Regions from separate parts of the Erwinia sp. E_sp_B01_1 genome, predicted to be linked through region 1. Evidence: predicted binding sites of a transcription regulator. Region 1 holds the regulator's gene; each other region holds the start of a gene.
What was found. Region 1 encodes PurR, which represses purine synthesis genes. Its sites were predicted from a motif close to CANGCAAACGTTTGCNTG; they were not measured.
Positions count from the first base shown of each region.

Region 2: the regulator PurR is predicted to act here: its motif matches at 2,484-2,501, upstream of VRC33_RS08060 (amino acid aminotransferase).
Region 3: the regulator PurR is predicted to act here: its motif matches at 2,430-2,447, upstream of carA (glutamine-hydrolyzing carbamoyl-phosphate synthase small subunit).

Region 1 covers NZ_CP142208.1:2,048,263-2,053,023, forward strand. Annotated here, with positions in the region: gene punC (purine nucleoside transporter PunC) at 1-474, opposite strand, end outside; gene punR (DNA-binding transcriptional activator PunR) at 587-1,519, shown strand; gene purR (HTH-type transcriptional repressor PurR) at 1,516-2,541, opposite strand; gene VRC33_RS09890 (YnhF family membrane protein) at 2,825-2,914, shown strand; gene VRC33_RS09895 (C40 family peptidase) at 2,954-3,775, opposite strand; gene VRC33_RS09900 (Grx4 family monothiol glutaredoxin) at 4,146-4,484, shown strand; gene rnt (ribonuclease T) at 4,531-4,761, opposite strand, start outside.
Region 2 covers NZ_CP142208.1:1,666,226-1,670,986, reverse strand. Annotated here, with positions in the region: gene asnS (asparagine--tRNA ligase) at 1-894, shown strand, start outside; gene ompF (porin OmpF) at 1,196-2,311, shown strand; gene VRC33_RS08060 (amino acid aminotransferase) at 2,567-3,757, shown strand; gene VRC33_RS08055 (MBL fold metallo-hydrolase) at 3,856-4,485, opposite strand; gene VRC33_RS08050 (YcbK family protein) at 4,530-4,761, opposite strand, start outside.
Region 3 covers NZ_CP142208.1:793,197-797,957, forward strand. Annotated here, with positions in the region: gene ispH (4-hydroxy-3-methylbut-2-enyl diphosphate reductase) at 1-522, shown strand, start outside; gene VRC33_RS03790 (hypothetical protein) at 527-676, shown strand; gene dapB (4-hydroxy-tetrahydrodipicolinate reductase) at 1,380-2,201, shown strand; gene carA (glutamine-hydrolyzing carbamoyl-phosphate synthase small subunit) at 2,670-3,815, shown strand; gene carB (carbamoyl-phosphate synthase large subunit) at 3,830-4,761, shown strand, end outside.

The DNA.
Region 1 (4,761 bases):
CCAGCTAAAGTGATTCAACAACCACGCGCCAAGCAGCGGCGCAAGAGCAGGAGAGAGCGCTACCAGCGGCATAATAGAGGCAAAGACACGGTTAGCCTGCGTCGCAGGATAGCGATCCACTACCAGCGCCTGCCAGGTTACAGCCGCCGCACAAATCCCCACTGCCTGGATGAAACGCAGCGCCAGCAATAGGGTTGCAGATTCCACCCACCACATAGCAGCACAACTCACCGCAAACAGGCTCAGCCCCATCAGTAAAACCGGCTTGCGACCGATGCGATCTGACAGCGGCCCCCAGAACAACTGGGCACTGGCGAAGCCCGCGAGAAACAGGCTGAGGCTGGCGCTGATTGCGCCTGCGTCTGTTTGCAGGTCCTGCTGCATGGCGCCGAAAGCGGGCAGGTACATATCGGTGGCGAGAAAACCGGCAATGCTTAGCAGCGCGAGGTAGACAATGAATCCTTTAGCGGGCATGAGTAGCTCTTTTATTCAGATGAATGAAACGCCGCAGAGTGTAATCGCGTGCCCTTTATGTTGTGAAACGGTAATATTTGCAGGTTGCGTTCAAAAATATTGCAGGCAGATTATGTGGTCAGAACATTCTCTTGAAGTGGTTGATGCAGTGGCGCGTAGCGGCAGTTTCACCGCAGCAGCAGCTGAGCTGCATCGCGTGCCTTCAGCCATCAGTTATACCGTCCGGCAACTGGAAGAGTGGCTGGCCGTTCCGCTGTTTGAGCGCCGTCACCGGGATGTGGTATTAACCGCAGCCGGCGCGGTGTTCATCCAGGAGGGGCGAAGTGTTATCAAAAAAATGCTCGCCACCCGCCGTCAGTGTCAGCAGGTCGCCAACGGCTGGCGGGGGCAGATAAATATCGCCGTGGATCGCATAGTTAAGCCCCGGCGCACACGGCAGTTAGTGGTCGATTTTTACCGCCATTTTCCGGACATGGAGCTGCATCTTTCTGCGGAGGTGTTTAATGGTGTCTGGGATGCGCTGGCAGATGGCCGTGTGGATGTCGCTATTGGTGCCACTCAGGCTATTCCGGTGGGTGGACGTTTTGCCTTTCGCAATATGGGCGCGTTGAACTGGCGTTGCGTGGTGGGGGCCGGGCACCCGCTGGCTGCATTAACGGGTGAGGTCAGTGAGGAAGCTATCCGGGAATGGCCCTCGCTGGTGATTGAGGACACCTCCCGTGCCTTACCTAAAAGAACCACCTGGACGCTGGATAATCAGCGTCGTCTGGTGGTGCCGGAATGGGAAAGCGGCTTCGACTGCCTGCTGGCCGGGCTTTGCGTGGGGATGGTCCCGGGTCATTTCGCACGCCCCCTGTTACAAAGCGGCGCGCTGCATGAGTTAACGCTTGAGACGGCGTTTCCCGACAGTCCCTGTTGCGTAAGCTGGTCTGAACAACAGGCCTCGCCCGCATTGAGCTGGCTGCTGGACTACCTGGGTGAAAGCGACACCTTAAACAGTGAATGGCTGCGCGAGGATAATTCAGCAGGCGACAGCGTCGGTTAGCGTCGATAGTCCAGGAAGGGGCCATCTGCTACTGAACGGCGTTCAATCAATGATGGATGAACCTCTATGGTCTGCGGATCTTCGCGCTTGCTGGTGATACGGTCCAGCAACATATCAAAAGCCGTTTCGCCCAGGCGTTCTTTAGGCTGATGGACGGTGGTCAATGCCGGTGTGAAATAGCGGGCGTTGCGCACATTGTCATAACCGATCACGGAAATGTCCTGGGGCACGCGTAAGCCCAGCTCATCTGCAGCACAAATCGCGCCCATTGCCATGACGTCGCCACCACAAAATACTGCCGTGGGGCGCTGCTTCTGCGATAAAATTTTCTGCATGGCCTGATAACCGGACTCAGGTTCAAAATCTCCCTGAACCAGCCACTCCGGGCGCAAAGTTATGCCTGCTTCTGACAAAGCCTTCAGAAAACCAGCATGGCGACCCCCGCCCGTATTGCGTTCCAACTGGCCAGGGATCACGCCAATATCACGGTGCCCGCGGTCAATCAGGTAACGCCCGGCCAGATAGCCACCCTGAAAAGCGTTATCCAGAACGGTATCGGTGAAGTCGCCACGGGATTCACCCCAGTCCATGACGACCATCGGTATATTGCGATGCTCTTCCAGCATCCTGATCAGAGGTTCAGGATATTCGGAACACATCACCAGCAGGCCATCCACACGCTTCTGCGCCATCATGGAGAGATAGGCCTGCTGCTTTTGCAGTTCGTTATGCGCATTGCCCAGGATCAACGTATAGCCTTTGGCAAAACAACGATTCTCTATGGCTTCAATAATTTCAGCAAAATAGGGCGCTTCGCTGGACGTTGCCAGCAGCCCGATAGTTTTAGTGTGATTCACTTTGAGACTGCGGGCCACGGCGCTGGGTGAATAGTGAAGCGCCTTGATTGCGGCCCATACTGCTTCACGTGTCTCTTCTGCGACGAAACGCGTCTTGTTAATAACATGCGATACGGTGGTGGTAGACACGCCTGCCTGTCTGGCCACATCTTTTATCGTTGCCATGAAATAGCTACTCCTGCGCTTATCTTAACTTGATGATAAGTCTGTTGTTAATCGTTTGCCTGGTAAGGATGAAAATCTGACGTCATACGACGTTTTTTTGATGCTTACGGAGACGTCAGAAAGGAAAGGGGATTGCCTGCCGACCGCGGAACGCCACAAGGCGCGGGCCGTTGCGCAACAAAAAAAGGATTCTAACAAGGCTGAGCAGAGAAAACGAGATTTTTACTGACAAGTATGGGAAAATCAATGACACCATTAATTGTAGGGTTATTCAGGAGCACATATGGACACCGATCTGAAGTTATCGTTAATGACCACGCTGGGAGCACTGCTGGTCATTATTGCTTTCAGCTTTACCGCCGTTATGCATTAAACCTTCAGGGGCCGATTGCCCGGCCCTTGTTTTCAGCGCTTAACGAATCGTTTTTGGCGTCATCACCCGGCGGGCACCAATGTAGTGACGCTGCCAGTAATCTTCGCCCAGCGCGCTGACCTGAATATCTTTGCCCGTACGCGGAGACTGGATAAACTTCCCACCGCCCAGATAGACACCAACATGATCTGCCGTGCCCCGGCCATTGATGCGGAAGAAGACCAGATCGCCTTTTTCCAGTTCATCCCGTTTGATGTTAGCGGCATCACGCAGGTGATACATCTCGTTCGCCGTTCGCGGGATTTTAAACTTCACTAAATCTTTATAGGCATACCAGACCAGCCCACTGCAATCAAAACCGGTTTTAGGTGAAGTCCCACCCCACTGATAAGGTTTACCCAACTGGCCCATCAGCTTGGTCATCGCCGTTTCGCGTGCTTTCTGGTAGCGGGCACGGTGAGCTTTGCTCAATTTAAGCGGGGCAGAAAGCGAGCCTGCGGTCAGCTCTTCAGATTTTTTAATTATTTTGCCACGACGCCCGTAGCGTTTTTTCTCATCGTGCAGCGCAGTTTTCTTTTTATATTTGCCGGCGGTGAGGGTAGTTGTCTGCTGAGGGGCTTTCTTTTTAAGCCGGGGCTTATTAGCGGTAACGTCGCGGGGTTTCTTGCTGGTGGACTCTTTAACTTTTTTGGTAGCGCTGGTTTTTACCGTCCGGCGTTTACGTCGCTCATCTTCGCGGGCAGGGGTGGCGGCATCTGCTTTATGGTGATTTGCATTAACAGGCGCATGTGGCGATGCGTGCGCCATGTTAAAAAACAGCTGGGCAAAGGCCAGCATGAAAAGCGTGATGAGTAAACGCATCGTTACCATTAACCATTTGTGCTCAGGCGGGTGGCCGGAACGCGTCAGAAACAGGGGATTCTGCTTTTCAGCAGGGACATTTCGCAATTCTAATCTAACTTATTAACAAAAGGTAAGGTCTTTTTTGTTTCAATGATACAGAACAAGTAAAACCTGTAAAAATAAGCTGAATCAGCTGGTTATCTGCGCAATCATAAGGCTTATCTTAATGATTAATCCGACGAAAACAGCAGCAAAATGTTACTTTATTGTTCAGTGGGCAGGTTTTCAGGTTCGCCGGCGCATCATCCTGCTGAAAATGTCGTTTTCATCAGAGGGACAGAGTCGCTACAATAAATAGACACGAAGTATCCGTTTAAGGAAGCCATTTATGAGTACTATTGAGAAAATTGAGCGCCAGATAGCAGAAAACCCGATTCTGCTCTACATGAAAGGTTCACCAAAACTGCCAAGCTGTGGCTTTTCTGCCCAGGCCGTTCAGGCACTCTCTGCCTGCGGCGAGCGTTTTGCCTATGTAGATATTCTGCAGAACCCGGAAATTCGTGCTGAGCTGCCAAAATACGCCAACTGGCCAACCTTCCCGCAGTTATGGATTGATGGTGAGCTGGTCGGTGGTTGCGACATCATCATTCAGATGTATCAGCAGGGCGAACTGCAGCAGCTGATCAAAGAGACAGCTCAGAAATACCCTTCTGACGCTGCTGAATAAGCGGCAGTAAAATAAAAAAGGCGGAGATGCAAATCTCCGCCTTTTTTTACGCTTCGTTTTCCGCATCTTCCGGCAAAGGTAATGGCCAGCCACCCAAACGCTTCCACCTGTTAACCAGTTCGCAGAACAGGTCTGCGGTTTGCACCGTATCGTACAGGGCAGAGTGAGCCTGAGAACTGTCAAAAGCCATTCCCGCTGCGGCGCAGGCTTTAGCCAGCACGGTCTGACCCAATACCAGCCCGCTTAATGCAGCAGTATCAAAGGTGACGAAGGGGTG
Region 2 (4,761 bases), 380 kb from region 1:
ACTGAAGGTGCCGGTGAAATGTTCCGCGTCTCCACGCTGGATATGGAAAACCTGCCACGCACGCCAGAAGGCAAAATCAACTATGACGAAGATTTCTTCGGCAAAGAAGCCTTCCTGACCGTTTCGGGTCAGCTGAACGGCGAGACCTATGCCAGCGCAATTTCCAAAATCTATACCTTTGGCCCCACTTTCCGTGCAGAAAACTCCAACACCAGCCGCCATCTGGCAGAGTTCTGGATGCTGGAGCCGGAAATCGCCTTTGCCGATCTGGAAGATAACGCTGCCCTGGCAGAAGCCATGCTTAAGTACGTCTTCAAAGCAGTGCTGAATGAACGTGCGGACGACATGGCCTTCTTCGCCGAGCGCGTAGACAAAGATGCGGTAAATCGCCTGGAGCGATTTGTAACTACTGATTTTGCCCAGGTAGATTATACCGAAGCGGTAGAGATCCTGATTGCCTGTGGTGAGAAGTTCGAAAATGACGTTTCATGGGGTATCGACCTTTCCTCAGAACACGAGCGTTATCTGGCAGAAAAACACTTTAAAGCGCCGGTAGTAGTGAAAAACTACCCTAAAGATATCAAGGCGTTTTATATGCGCCTTAACGATGACGGTAAAACCGTTGCCGCTATGGACGTTCTGGCTCCCGGCATTGGTGAAATCATTGGCGGATCGCAACGTGAAGAGCGTCTGGACGTGCTGGATGCCCGCCTGGCTGAAATGGGCCTGAATAAAGAAGATTACTGGTGGTATCGTGACCTGCGTCGCTACGGCACCGTGCCTCACTCTGGCTTCGGTTTAGGTTTCGAACGATTAATCGCCTATGTCACCGGCGTACAAAATGTAAGGGATGTTATCGCCTTCCCAAGGACGCCGAGAAACGCTACCTTCTGATTTCATGCATTAAATATAAGAAATTCATATATATACTCAAGGTCAGCTCTGCTGGCCTTTTTTTATTTTTGTAAATTTAGAGATAGTTCACAAAGTTCCGTGTTTTTTACATTTTGTAATACATATTTTCCTCCTGTTACCAGAATAGGAGATTAGTAGCATTTTCGGGCTAGATAATCAGCGCCGCGAATGGAAAGATGCGTGCAGACACAGGAAGACACCAAACTCTCTTCGGGGTTCTGTAAAGAATTGTTGACGGCAGTGGCAGGTGTCCAAATAACTCCAATGAGGGTAATAAAAAATGATGAAGCGCAACATTCTGGCACTGGTTATCCCGGCCCTGTTAGCAGCTGGTGCAGCCAATGCAGCAGAAGTTTATAACAAAAACGGCAACAAGCTGGACCTCTATGGCAAAGCTGTTGGCCTGCATTATTTTTCTGATAATGACGGATATGCAAGCGACGGCGACAAATCCTATGTGCGCTTTGGTTTCAAAGGTGAAACCCAAATTAACGACATGATGACTGGATTCGGTCAGTGGGAATACAACATCCAGGCTAACCACTCTGAAGGCGGTAACGACTCTCAGACTGGTAACAAAACCCGTCTGGGCTTTGCAGGTTTAAAATTTGGTGATGCAGGTTCATTCGACTACGGCCGTAACTACGGCGTTGTGTATGATGCAATCGGCTGGACCGATATGCTGCCAGAGTTCGGTGGTGATTCTGGATACTCTGATAACTTCTTCGTAGGTCGTGGTAACGGTTTTGCTACCTATCGTAACACCAACTTCTTTGGTCTGGTTGACGGCTTAGACTTCGCTGCACAGTACCAGGGTAAAAACGAAGACAGCGCAACAGGTCGTGGCGTAGCTCAAGCTAACGGCGACGGCTATGGAGTTTCTGCTACTTACACCTTGCCAATCGGTATTGGCTTCACTGGTGCTTATGGTTCAGGTGACCGTACTAATGGTCAGGTGAACTCCTTCTTCGGCAACGGTGGCGACCGTGCTGAGCAGTGGGCTGGTGCAGTTAAATATGATGCTAACAACATTTATCTGGCAGCGATGTACAGCGAAACTCGCAATGCAACCTACATCGAAGATAACTCTGTAGGTAACACTACTTCTGGCAACGTTGGTTTTGCTAACAAAACTCAACAGATCGAATTCGTTGCCCAGTATCAATTTGACTTCGGCCTGCGTCCATCCATCGCTTACGTTCAGTCTAAAGCGAAAGATGTTGATGGCATTGGCGACGTTGACCTGACCAAATACTTCGAAGTGGGTGCGACTTACTACTTCAACAAAAACATGTCTACCTATGTTGATTACATCATCAACCAGATCGATGATAACAACCGTCTGGGCATCGGCTCTGGTGACACTGTAGCATTGGGCCTGGTTTACCAGTTCTAATTGCCTGCCGGGGTGATTCAGTTCACCACCGTGCAACTCTGAAACGGGGCTTTGGCCCCGTTTTTGTTTTTATGATTCTGGCTGCTGCTTTCTGCCTGAAGCGATGTTTCATCCTGCCCGCCCTGTCCGTCTCCCTTTTTTTACGATAACCCTTTTCCTCACCCTGTTTTTTAGCGCAAACGGTTGGCAATTTGTGCGCCCTGAGGGTAACCTGAAACCTCATTTCGCCTCAGTTTACGCTAACGGACTTCGACTATGTTTGAACGCATTGCAGCTGCACCCGCCGACCCCATTCTTGGTTTAGCCGACCTCTTCCGCGCCGATGACCGCCCAAATAAGATCAACCTTGGCATTGGTGTTTTCAAAGACGAAACCGGTAAAACCCCGGTACTGACCAGCGTGAAAAAAGCTGAGCAGTATCTGCTGGAGAATGAGACCACCAAAAACTATCTCAGCATTGATGGCCTGGCCGACTTCGGCAAGTGCACCCAGGAGCTGCTGTTTGGGAAAGAGAGCGTCATCGTGAGCGCTAAGCGTGCCCGCACGGCACAAACCCCAGGTGGAACCGGTGCGCTGCGCGTTGCGGCTGACTTTATTGCTACCCAGACCAGCGCTAAGCGTATCTGGGTCAGCAATCCAAGCTGGCCTAACCATAAAAACGTCTTTGAATCCGCTGGTCTGGAAGTATGTGAGTATCAGTATTACGATGCGGCGAACCACGCTCTGGATTTTGACGGGATGGTTTCTGTCCTGCGCGAAGTTAAAGCGGGCGATATCGTGCTCTTCCACGGCTGTTGCCACAACCCAACGGGTGTCGATCCTTCGGCTGAACAGTGGACGAAACTCTCTGAAATGTCACTGGCTAACGGCTGGCTGCCGCTGTTTGACTTCGCTTACCAGGGCTTTGCCCGTGGTCTGGAAGAGGATGCAGAAGGCCTGCGTATTTTCGCCTCCAGCCATCAGGAGCTGATCGTCGCCAGCTCCTATTCTAAAAACTTTGGTCTGTACAACGAGCGTGTCGGTGCCTTAACGCTGGTCGCCAGTGAAGCCTCAGTGGCTGACACAGCCTTCAGCCAGGTTAAAGCCACAATCCGTGCCAACTACTCCAACCCACCTGCACACGGTGCCGCTGTGGTAGCAACCATCCTGAGCAATGCTGAACTGCGTGCGCTCTGGGAGCAGGAACTGACCGACATGCGCCAGCGTATTCACCGTATGCGTCAGCTGTTTGTGAATACCCTTCAGGAAAAAGGGGCTAAAGGTGACTTCAGCTTTATCATCAGTCAGAACGGCATGTTCTCTTTTAGCGGCCTGACTAAAGATCAGGTGATCCGTCTGCGTGAAGAGTTTGGTGTCTATGCGGTGAATTCTGGCCGGGTAAACGTTGCCGGGATGACGCCTGACAATATGGCCCCGCTTTGCGAAGCCATTGTTGCCGTGCTGTAGAGCCTGTAAGCTACGCCCATAAAAAAGCCTGCATCGCGCAGGCTTTTTTTTGCCCTCTCTCCCGGAGAAAGAGGCGCCCCAATCCGGACCAGAGAAAATTATTGCAGGAAGGGATTAGAAATTCTTTCACGACCTAAAGTAGAAACCGGCCCGTGCCCCGGCAGGAAGGTCACGTCATCACCCAGCGGAAGAAGTTTGTTTTTAATGGAGGCAATCAGATCCGTGTGGCTGCCCTGAGGGAAATCAGAACGCCCCACGCCGCCATTGAAAATTACATCGCCGGAAATCAGCAGGCGTGAAGGCCGATCAAAAAAGACAATGTGGCCAGGGGTATGGCCCGGACAGAGCAAGATTTCGAAAGTAATCTCACCCAACTTCACGGTATCCCCCTCTTCCAGCCAGCGGTCTGGCGTCAGCGGATCGCAGTGTGTAAAGCCAAACATTTCGCTCTGCGTCGGCAGATTATCCAGCCAGAAAGCATCGGCTTTATGAGGACCGACCAGCGGTACTCCATAAAATTTCGCCAGTTCTGCAGCAGCACCAACATGATCGAGATGACCATGCGTCAGTAAAATCTGCGTGACGGTCACGCCCTGGTCAGCCACTTTGGCTTTAATGGTTTCGGCATCGCCACCGGGATCAACCACGGCGGCATGCTGCGTGGCAGTGCACCAGATCAACGTGCAATTCTGGGCGAATGCCGTGACCGGAATAATTTGATAGTCCATAACGCTCCGTTACCGGCGAGCCATGGCCCTGCCGGAATTTCATCTTACCAGTGCCGTGCCGGCCCGGTATCAATATGCACAAAGTTACTGCTGGGATAGTATCCTACACCACCCGTGCGCATGGAAAGCGCGGCTTTGCGAACATTGCTCAATGAAATCCCTTCAATATGAAAATCCATTGCCTGACCCAGCGTGTGGTAGCTGTGTTTTGCCACGCCCCTGCTGTGCTCGCGCAATGAATTATTGGTGGCCAGAGAGCGGTAACCGGAAATTAAC
Region 3 (4,761 bases), 1.3 Mb from region 1:
GTTGAGGCGCCGGAAGATGTTTATAAGCTTCAGGTTAAGGATGAGAACAACCTGAGCTTTATGACCCAGACGACGCTGTCGGTGGATGATACTTACGAAGTGATCGATGCCTTGCGCGATCGTTTTCCGAAGATTATCGGGCCACGCAAAGATGATATTTGCTACGCCACGACTAATCGTCAGGAAGCAGTGCGCACGTTGGCTCAAGACGCCGATGTGGTGTTGGTGGTGGGTTCACGAAATTCATCCAACTCTAACCGTCTGGCAGAACTGGCACAGCGGGCCGGTAAGCTGGCCCGACTGATCGATTCGGCTGAAGATATTCAGGAAGAGTGGATCAAAGGCGTGAGTTGTGTAGGCGTGACTGCTGGGGCATCCGCACCTGATATTCTGGTGCAGGAAGTGATCCAGCGCCTGCGGGAGCTGGGTGGTGAAGCAGCCATTGAATTGATTGGCCGGGAAGAAAACATCGTTTTTGAAGTGCCGAAAGAGCTGCGCGTCGACGTCCGTCAGGTGGAATAACGGCGTGTTTCTTGTTGCCCGCCAGTTCGGGCGACAAGGTCAGGGAGAGTGGGTTGAACACAAAGACGCAAAAAACGTCATCCATGACAGCTCGGCCCGGCACGTCCATGTGCCGGGACGCTTTGCTTATCATCCCACTCTCCCTTCCCCATAAGCAATAGCGTGGCCTGTTGCAAAAAAAACCAAACTGTGCTCAATGGTTTTCCTGGTTTTCCTGGTTTTCCTGGTTTTCCTGGTTTTCCTGGTTTTCCTGGTTTTGCCTTGTGTATCCCCTCAGCTCACTAACATCACCGAACATTGTGGGTGGCAACCTGGAGCACCTTAGCTGAGTGTCAGCCGCATGGATGCGGCTGCCAAGCCTCCATGGACGGATTCACGGCGTCTCAGATAAGGTGCTCCAGGGTGACGCCTTGCCACTGAACCGGTTTTGCCCTCAAACCCGGATAACGCGCACCTGGTGACGCCTTGCCACTGAACCGGTTTTGCCCTCAAGCCCGGATAACGCGCACCTGGTGACGCCTTGCTCCTGAACCGGTTTTGCCCTCAAGCCCGGATAACACGCACCTGGTGACGCCTTGCCCCTGAACCGGTTTTGCCCTCAAGCCCGGATAACACGCACCTGGTAACGCCTTGCCACTGAACCGGTTTTGCCCTTAAGCCGGATAACACGCACCTGGTGACGCCTTGCCACCTTATTGGTTTTGCTTCCATCAACTCCCTGACGAAATTTGTTTTACTGATAATACTGGCCGCCTGGCGTAAAATTCTAATCATGGTGTTTTTATTGTGGCGCAGGCGTTAACGCGTAGTTAATCTGTCTGCGCTTTGCATGCACAGACTTTCTACAGGGATTCATTATGAACAATGCACAAATCCGCCTTGCTATTGTTGGCGCCGCAGGACGCATGGGGCGTCAGTTAATTCAGGCAGCACATGAGGCGGAAGGCGTATGTCTTGGGGCTGCGCTGGTGCGTGAAGGCTCTTCACTGACTGGCATTGATGCTGGTGAACTGGCGGGAACAGGTACGCTGGGTGTTAAGGTAAGCGACAACCTGGAGTCTGTAGTAAACGACTTCGACGTGCTGATCGACTTTACCCGTCCTGAAGGCACGCTGGCTTATCTCGATTTCTGCCGCCAGCATCAGAAAGCAATCGTCATCGGCACCACCGGTCTGGATGACTCGGCTAAAGCTGTTATTAAAGAAGCGTCACAGGAAATTGCTATCGTGGTTGCCGCTAACTTCAGCGTGGGCGTCAATCTGGTGCTTAAGCTTCTGGAAAAAGCTGCGAAGGTAATGGGCGAATATGCCGATATCGAAATTGTTGAGGCTCATCATCGTCACAAAGTGGATGCGCCTTCTGGTACCGCACTGGCTATGGGTGAAGCGATTGCTGATGCAATGGACTGGGATTTAAACGAGCACGCGGTCTATGCCCGTGAGGGTCATACCGGCGAAAGAAAGGCTCAAACCATCGGTTTTGCCACCGTACGCGCTGGAGATATCGTCGGAGAACATACTGCAATGTTTGCAGATATTGGCGAGCGCGTAGAGATTACTCACAAGGCTTCAAGCCGTATGACCTTCGCTAAAGGCGCAGTTCGTGCGGCAAGTTGGTTAAGCTCACGTAAAGCAGGTCTTTATGATATGAGAAGCGTGCTTAATCTGGACGATTTATAAGTGTTGTGCACCATCGTGATGTGGTTATTTCAATCATAACTTTCTGATTGGATGGGCAATAGTATTATTGCCCTTTTTTATTTAATATAAATGTTGCTTAGGGTCATTATTTTTTGTAAAACCTGTTTTTTCATAACTTATCTCATCTTTTAGGCTTCTGAAATTACTAATTTTGACCATTTGGTCCACTTTTTCCCTCCTGTTTAACTTTTTCTATGCATATACCCTCAGGCAAACGGTTTTATAGCCGGGATAGCTGTATTTTTTAGGGTAAATCATCCGATTTGCCCATCAGTGGAGTAAAAACACATGAAAAACTGGCGTGCGGGGTAGACAATAGGGTGGGCTATCATTAGAATGCGCGCAATTTGCCAAAAATCGAACAGACAGGCGGTTTTTGCATTGATTTATGGGGTTAACATGAATTAATATGCAAATAATGTGACTGTTTATTCTTCGGAGGATGTTTTGATTAAGTCAGCGCTATTGGTTCTGGAAGACGGAACCCAATTCCACGGTCGGGCCATCGGGGCAACAGGATCGGCAGTGGGGGAAGTAGTTTTCAACACGTCGATGACCGGTTATCAAGAAATCCTCACTGATCCTTCCTATTCCCGCCAGATTGTTACCCTTACTTATCCCCATATCGGCAATGTCGGCACTAATGCCGCTGACGCAGAATCCACTCAGGTACACGCTCAGGGTCTGGTTATTCGTGACCTGCCGCTGATTGCCAGCAACTTCCGTAATGAAGAAGGGCTGTCTGAATACCTGGCGCGCCAGAACATTGTCGCTATTGCCGATATCGATACGCGTAAGCTGACCCGTCTGCTGCGCGAAAAAGGGGCACAGAACGGCTGCATCATTGCTGGCGATGCGCCAGATGCGCAGCTGGCTCTGCAAAAGGCTAAAGCCTTCCCGGGTCTGAAAGGTATGGATCTGGCGAAAGAAGTGAGCACCAGCGAAACCTATAGCTGGCTGCAGGGCAGCTGGACTCTGGATGGATTGCCGGACGCTAAGAAAGCAGAAGATCTGCCTTTCCACGTGGTGGCTTATGACTATGGGGTAAAACTCAACATCCTGCGTATGCTGGTTGACCGTGGCTGCCGCCTGACTGTGGTGCCTGCTCAGACGCCAGCAGAAGAAGTGCTGAAAATGAACCCGGATGGCATCTTCCTTTCTAACGGCCCTGGCGATCCAGAGCCTTGTGATTACGCTATCGCTGCCATCCAATCTTTCCTGGAAACTGACGTGCCGGTCTTCGGCATCTGTCTGGGTCACCAGTTACTGGCTCTGGCCAGCGGCGCGAAAACCGTCAAGATGAAACTGGGCCACCATGGTGGTAACCATCCGGTTAAGGATCATGACAACAGCACGGTAATGATTACCGCGCAGAACCACGGCTTTGCAGTGGATGAAAATGACTTACCGGCCAACCTGCGGGTAACGCATACCTCGCTGTTTGATAAAACGGTCCAGGGTATTCACCGCACCGATAAAGCGGCGTTCAGCTTCCAGGGCCACCCTGAAGCCAGCCCGGGCCCGCATGATGCCGCGCCACTGTTCGATCACTTTATCGAACTGATCGAAGCCTACCGTTCTACCGCGAAATAATCAGGAGCGAGAAAATGCCAAAACGTACCGACATAAAAAGTATCCTGATCCTTGGTGCTGGTCCGATTGTTATCGGCCAGGCCTGCGAATTCGATTACTCTGGCGCACAGGCTTGTAAAGCCCTGCGTGAAGAGGGTTACCGCGTCATTCTGGTGAACTCTAACCCAGCCACTATCATGACCGATCCGGAAATGGCCGATGCGACTTACATTGAGCCAATCCACTGGGAAGTGGTGCGCAAAATCATTGAGAAAGAGCGTCCGGATGCTGTACTGCCAACCATGGGCGGCCAGACCGCGCTGAACTGTGCGCTGGAACTGGAACGTCAGGGCGTTCTGGAAGAGTTCGGCGTCACCATGATTGGTGCCACTGCGGATGCGATTGATAAAGCAGAAGATCGTCGCCGCTTTGACGTGGCAATGAAGAAAATTGGTCTGGAGACGGCCCGCTCAGGCATCGCCCACACCATGGAAGAAGCGCTGGCAGTTGCTGCTGACGTTGGCTTCCCATGCATCATCCGTCCTTCCTTTACCATGGGCGGTTCGGGTGGCGGCATCGCCTATAACCGTGAAGAGTTCGAAGAGATTTGCGAACGCGGTCTGGATCTTTCTCCTACCAATGAGCTGCTGATTGATGAATCGCTGATTGGCTGGAAAGAGTACGAGATGGAAGTGGTGCGTGATAAAAACGACAACTGCATCATCGTCTGCTCAATTGAAAACTTCGATGCGATGGGCATTCACACCGGTGACTCCATCACCGTAGCACCTGCCCAGACGCTGACCGACAAAGAATATCAAATCATGCGTAACGCCTCGATGGCGGTACTGCGTGAAATTGGCGTGGAAACCGGCGGTTCAAACGTCCAGTTCTCGGTAAACCCGGAAAATGGCCGTCTGATCATCATCGAAATGAACCCGCGTGTGTCACGCTCTTCCGCGCTGGC